One region of the Acidipropionibacterium jensenii genome, then DNA from elsewhere that is predicted to be linked to it. Evidence: predicted binding sites of a transcription regulator. Region 1 holds the regulator's gene; the other holds the start of a gene.
The links. The regulator HrcA, encoded in region 1, represses chaperone genes, less so after heat shock. The targets are predictions, from matches to a motif close to TTGGCACTCGNNNNNNNCGAGTGCCAA.
Positions count from the first base shown of each region.

Region 2: a site for HrcA is predicted at 1,962-1,988, ahead of groL (chaperonin GroEL). Genes of this name have one in related genera too.

Region 1 covers NZ_CP040635.1:2,876,126-2,879,536, forward strand. The annotation lists gene FEZ32_RS12840 (16S rRNA (uracil(1498)-N(3))-methyltransferase) at 1-235, opposite strand, end outside; gene dnaJ (molecular chaperone DnaJ) at 232-1,419, opposite strand; gene hrcA (heat-inducible transcriptional repressor HrcA) at 1,429-2,448, opposite strand; partial or broken gene FEZ32_RS12855 (MBL fold metallo-hydrolase) at 2,563-3,180, shown strand; gene FEZ32_RS12860 (hypothetical protein) at 3,364-3,411, opposite strand, start outside.
Region 2 covers NZ_CP040635.1:1,183,926-1,187,336, reverse strand. The annotation lists gene groL (chaperonin GroEL) at 134-1,774, opposite strand; gene FEZ32_RS05175 (tetratricopeptide repeat protein) at 2,288-3,358, shown strand.

The DNA.
Region 1 (3,411 bases):
GAATCGGGTGGTCGGGGCTGGAGAGTCTGTCGACCACCTCCACCCGCACCGCACTGCGGCTCACCTCGACCGCCGGTCCCCGCACGGCGGTGCCGTGGCCGTCGGTCACCAGCACCGACTCGCCCACCTCGATCCGCCGCACGGTTGCGGCGTGATGGCCCTCGGACCCGGTGATCTCGACGATGTCGCCCGGACCGGCGTCACCGATCTCAGCGATGAAGCAGGGATTGCTCATCCTCCGAAGGCCTCCTTGAGGCGGGAGAAGACCCCCTTCGAACCGGAGGTGTGCACCGAGGCGCGACCCTCGTGCTCACCCCGCGACTCGGCGAACTCTCGCAGCAGGTCCTTCTGGTGCCCGTCGAGCTTCGTGGGCGTCCTCACCAGCAGGGAGACCCCCAGGTCACCCCGGCCGCCGCCGCGCAGCCGCGGGATGCCGCGGCCCTCCACGACGATCCGGGCCCCGGACTGGGTTCCGGCGGGAATCTCCACCTCGACGCTGGACTGGTCCTCGTCCATGTCCTCGCGGTCGGCCTCCAGAGTGCGCACCGAGACCGTGGTGCCAAGCGCCGCAGCGGTCATCGGCACCTCGATGGCCATCTCCAGGTTCGCGCCGTCGCGGCGGAAGACCTCGTGAGGGGCCACCGACAGTTCGACGTAGAGGTCGCCGGCCGGACCGCCGCCGGGGCCGACCTCTCCCTGGGAGTCCAGATGGATCCGGTTGCCGTCGTCGACGCCGGCCGGGATCTTGACGTTGATGGTGCGCGAGGTGCGCACCCTGCCCTCCCCCGAGCACTCGGAGCAGGGGTTCGGGATGACGCTGCCGTAGCCCCGGCAGGTGGGGCAGGGCTGGGTGGTACGGATGTCGCCGAGGAAGGACCGCTGCACGGTGATCACCTCGCCGGCTCCCTCGCAGGTGGTGCAGGTGACCGGCTCGGAGTCCCCGTCGGACCCCTTGCCGTGGCACTTCGGGCAGACCACCGCGGTGTCGACGTCCAGAGGCTTGGTGACCCCGAAGACCGCCTCGGCCAGAGTCAGACGCAACCGGACCAGGGCGTCCTGGCCACGACGCACCCGGGAGCGCGGACCGCGCCGCGACCCGCCCTGCCCGCCGAACGGCGAGCCGCCGCCGAACATCGCGTCGACCAGGTTAGTGAAGTCGAACCCGCCGCCGCCGAATCCGGCGTCGCCGAAACCGCCCGCGCCCTGGTGGGCCGGGTCGCCGCCGCGGTCGAAGACCGCCCTCTTCTGGGGGTCCTGGAGCACCTCGTAGGCCTCCTGGACCTCCTTGAAGGCCTCCTCGGAACCGGGTCCGGCGACATCGGGGTGGAGCTTCATCGCCTTCTTGCGGTAGGCGCGCTTGATGTCATCGGCACTCGCGTCGCGGGCGACGCCGAGGACCTCGTAGTAGTCACTGCTCATGGGGTGGGGTCATCCTTCTGCCAGGAATCTGCCGACATACCGGGCGATCGCCCGGACCGCGGCCATCGTCGAGGGGTAGTCCATCAGGGTGGGGCCGACGACGCCCAGTCCCGACCGGCCACCGTCGTCACCATAGGTGCTCACGACGACCGAGGTCGACTGGAAGTTCTCGTCGGAGTTCTCGGAGCCGATCCGCACGGTCAGACCTGCCGAACCGTCGGAGGTGGCGTCGCCGAGCAGGCGCAGCAGCACGACCTGCTCCTCCAGCGCCTCCAGAACGGGCTGGATGGAGGTGTGCAGGGTCGGTCCGAAGCGGGTGAGATTGGGCACCCCGGAGACCAGCACCCGTGCCGACGGGTCGGCGGACAGGATCTCCAGGACGCCGGCGGTCACGCTGGCGGCCATCGGCCGGGTGGTCGGGTCGAACTCCTCGAGGAATCCGGACAGCAGGTCGGCAGACTCGGCCGGGGTGCGTCCGATCAGCAGCTGGTTGAGACGGTTGCGCAGCCTGGCCAGCAGGTCCTCGGTGGGGCCGGGAAGCTCCAGGGTGCGCTGCTCGACGGCGCCGGTGGAGGTGATCAGGACGATGAGCACCCGGTCGGCCGACAGTCCGACCAGCTCCAGGTGTCGGATCGACGAGGAGGAGGCCACCGGGTACTGCATGATCGCCACCTGATGGGTGATCTGGGCCAGCAGCCTCACCGTGCGGGTGACGATGTCGTCGATGTCGACCGCGCCGTTCATGAAGCTCGCGATCGCGCGTCGTTCGGGACCCGAGAGGGGTTTGACGGTGGCGATCCGGTCGACGAAGAGCCGGTAGCCCTTGTCGGTCGGGATCCGACCGGCGCTGGTGTGCGGATGGCTGATGTAGCCCTCCTCCTCCAGCGCGGCCATGTCATTGCGCACGGTGGCCGGCGAGACGTGCAGGCCGTGGCGCTCCACCAAGGCCTTGGATCCCACCGGCTCCCTGCTCGAGACGTAGTCGGTGACGATGGCCTTGAGCACGTCGAGTTTGCGATCGTCGAGCACTGCCCCTCCTCACCTCGGATCCCGTGAATTCTGGCACTCTTACAGAGCGAGTGCCAGTCTATCGCGGCGGGCCGTGGTGTTCGCGCCCCGCATCTTCCGTGCCATGCTGGCGGCATGGACATCACAGCCGAGGTCGAGTGGTCGCCGCTGACGGCGAGAGTGTGGACGACCCGCCTGGAGCCCTGCGCGGTGACCTGCGGGCTGGTGATCGGGGACGAGCACATCCTGCTGGTGGACACGGGTTCGACGCCGGAGCAGGGCCGCGCGCTGGCCTGGGGAGCGGCGCGCGCGATCGGCCGTCCGGTGGACCGGGTGGTGGTGACCCATTCCCACGAGGACCATTGCGGCGGGCTGGCCGGGGTGGCCGACGCCGAGGCGTGGATGCACCGAGCGGCGCTGGCGCATCTGGCCGATCCCCCAGCAGTCGCCCACCCCATCTCGCTTCTGGCGTATGTGGATCTGGGCGGGCTGGGGGCCGAGGTGCTCCATCCCGGTGCCGGCCACACCGACGGGGATCTCGTGGTGCGGGTGGCCGGGGAGGATGTCACCTTCACCGGGGATCTGGTGGAGACCTCCGGAGACCCGCAGGCCGACGACTCCACTGACTTCTGGAACTGGCCCTCGGCGGTCGGGTCGATGATCACCGCGACCGACGGCAAGGGGCGCTATGTGCCCGGCCACGGGGATCCGGTGGACGCCGACGCGGTGATGGCCCAGAACGCCGACATCGCGCGGTGCGTCGACCAGGTGAAGGCATCGATGGAGGCCGGGACGCCGGTCGATAAGATCCAGGCCGCCCACGAGTGGCCGTTCTCGAAGGACACGATCAGCGAGTGGATCCCCCGGATCGCCGATCAGCTGGCGGCCCGGGGAATCACCCGGAAGAACCTGCTTCCGTTGAGCAGACGCTGATATTCAGGAGCTGCTGGACGATGGGGAAACCTGGGCAGGGGCATCCTGGCC
Region 2 (3,411 bases), 1.3 Mb from region 1:
GGGATCGGAGTGTGCCCGCACGGGCCACCGGACCGCGTACCGGACCAGACGCGCATGGAGGGGCGGCCCCTCGACGGGACCGCCCCTCCATGCATCTGGTCGAGGGGACAACCCCTCAATCAGTCGAACTGGATCACATCATTCCGCCCATGCCACCCATTCCGCCCATGCCGTCGTCGCCGCCACCGGCGGGAGCCTTGACGGGCTCGGGCTTGGTGGCGATGACTGCCTCGGTGGTGAGGAACAGAGCAGCGATGGAGGCCGCGTTCTGCAGAGCAGAACGGGTCACCTTGGCGGGATCGATGATCCCGGCCTTGACCATGTCGACGTAGTCGCCGGTCGCGGCGTTCAGGCCCTGTCCGGCGGGCAGGTTGGCGACCTTCTCGGCGACAACCCCACCCTCCAGACCGGCGTTGACGGCGATCTGCTTGAGCGGGGCGGTGCAGGCGTCGAAGACGATCTGCGCGCCGGTGGCCTCGTCACCCTCCAGGCCGGAGACCGAAGCGGCCTTCGATGCCTGAATCAGGGCGACACCACCGCCGGGGATGATGCCCTCCTCGACAGCAGCCTTGGCGTTGCGGACGGCGTCCTCAATGCGGTGCTTGCGCTCCTTCAGCTCGACCTCGGTGGCCGCGCCGACCTTGATGACGGCGACGCCGCCGGCCAGCTTGGCGAGACGCTCCTGGAGCTTCTCACGATCGTAGTCGGAGTCGGAGTTCTCGATCTCGGTGCGGATCTGGGCGACCCGGCCGGCGATCTGCTCGGAGTCCCCGGCGCCGTCGACGATGGTGGTCTCGTCCTTGGTGACGCGGACCGAACGGGCCCGGCCGAGCAGGTCGAGGGTGACGGCGTCCAGGGACAGGCCGACCTCCTCGGAGATGACCTGGCCACCGGTGAGGATGGCGATGTCGGCCAGCATGGCCTTGCGGCGGTCGCCGAAGCCCGGGGCCTTGACGGCGACGGACTTGAAGGTGCCACGGATCTTGTTGACGATCAGGCCGGCGAGGGCCTCACCCTCGACGTCCTCGGCGATGACCAGCAGCGGCTTGCTGGACTGCATGACCTTCTCGAGGACGGGCAGCAGGTCCTTCAGGCCGGAGACCTTCGAGTTGACGATGAGGATGTAGGGGTCGTCGAGGACGGCCTCCATCTGCTCGGTGTCGGTGACGAAGTAGGGGGAGATGTAGCCCTTGTCGAAGCGCATTCCCTCGGTGAGCTCGAGGTCCAGCCCGAAGGTGTTGGACTCCTCGACGGTGATGACACCTTCCTTGCCGACCTTGTCCATCGCCTCGGCGATGACGTCGCCGACGGTGGTGTCAGCGGCCGAGATCGACGCGGTGGCGGCGATCTGGTCCTTGGTCTCGATGTCGATGGCCATGTCGGCGAGCTTGCCGATGATGGCGTCGACAGCGGTCTCGATGCCCTTCTTGAGGCTCAGCGGGTTGGCACCGGCGGTCACATTGCGCAGGCCCTCGCGGACCATCGCCTGGGCCAGCACGGTGGCGGTGGTGGTGCCGTCGCCGGCGACGTCGTCGGTCTTCTTGGCGACCTCCTTGACCAGCTCGGCGCCGATCTTCTCGTAGGGATCGCTCAGCTCGATCTCCTTGGCGATCGAGACACCATCGTTGGTGATGGTGGGAGCGCCCCAGGACTTCTCCAGGACGACATTGCGGCCCTTGGGGCCGAGGGTGACCTTCACCGCGTCGGCAAGGGTGTTCATACCCTGCTCGAGCCCGCGGCGGGCCTCGATGTTGAATTCGATGAGCTTTGCCATGTGTTGGGGAGTCCTCCGCTCCTGCGGGCCACCTGGGCCCTGGACGTCAGGTCTGCAGTGTTCTGCATGTGGCGGGATCCGACGACCCCGCGATGTGTCCCTCCGAGATGCCCGCGACGGACGATCTGGTGATCTCATCACCGGAAGGAGTTCACTGCCGTCGGTGCTCGCAACACCGACCGCGGCGATGGCACTCTCGTTGCTCGAGTGCCAACATCATTTTTAGCACTCGACCCAAGGGAGTGCAAAGGATTGGGTGGTGTTCGGGCACCGTGACGTCGCCGGACGGCGTGTTGTCGTCGCAACCATGGTGGCGTCGGGGGTGCTCCGTGGGCGGGCGCTCTGTGGGTGGGCGCTCCGCCGCCGGCCTCATACTTGCCGCCGGGGCACAGACTCTCGCCGGTATCAGTTCCGAGGTCGGGCACAATGGGTGGCCACCTCCCCGCAGCCCATCCCGCACCGCAGCCATCCCGCAGCGTCGGCGTCCCGCCCCCGACCTGCCACAGGAGAGACATGGACGACGCAACGGCCCTCAGCACCGCGGCCCGACTCATCGACGCGGGGCAGGACGCCGCGGCGCTGCGCTACGTCGGGCCGGTGCTGGCGCACGATCCGGGCCATCCGCTGGCCCGTCTCTACGAGGTGATGGCCCTGGAGGGGGTGGATCCGGAACGAGCCCGGGACCGGGCGGAGTCGCTGGCCTCCGACCATCCCGACTGGGCGGAGGCGTGGACCCAGCTCACCTTCATCCTCGCCCACCACGACACCCCTGCCAGAGCTGCGGCCGCGGCGGGAAGGGCCCTGCAGCTGGATCCGCAGAATCCCCAGGTGCACCTGTCGATGTCCGACGCGCTGGTGCGGATCGACAACTACCAGGAGAGCCTCAACGCGGTCGACCGCGCCCTGGCGATGGGAGTGCAGTCGTGGCGCGCCCAGCTGCGTCGAGGCCACTGCCTGTTCATGCTCGGGCGCCGGGCCGAGGGGATCGAGATCGTGTCCCGGGTGGTGGGCGAGCACCCCTCCGAACCGGAGGCGGTGAAGATGCTGGCTGCTCTGGAGGCCGACGTCGGTCACCACGAGAGGGCGCTGCGGCTGGCCAATGAGGCGGCCACCGAGGCGATGGGGCAGAAGGGGACCGCCGAGATGGCCAGGCGGATCCTGGTCGGATCGCTCAACAGGGTGGTGCTGACCTGGTTGGGATCCGGGCTGGGGCTGTCTGTGTTGTGGGGACAGATCTGGCACCTGGCTCCCGGTCACAACCTGGTGGTGGCGGCACTGTCGACCGGGGCCGTGATGTGCGCCCAGGTGCTGGTCTGGCCGGGGCTGTCGCGCGGCCAGACCAGACGGACCGTGATCCGGACCATCTGGCGGGACCGGACGACGGCCGTGCTGATGGGGCTGGCCCTGTTCCTCTACGCCCAACCCCTCTACTCCGCGATCCGGTGGCAGTTCGACCAGCGGTACCACAACTCCACCCCGGTGCTGGTCATCATCGCCCTGGCCATCGGGGCGGCCGGAAGCGCCGGCGGCTGGCTGCGATCGGTTCGGACCAGAGGCCCGAAAGCACCCCCCGACCACCGCTGAACCCCCGGTGACGACGTCCTCCCCGTCATTTCCGCCATTTCCCTGCATCCGTC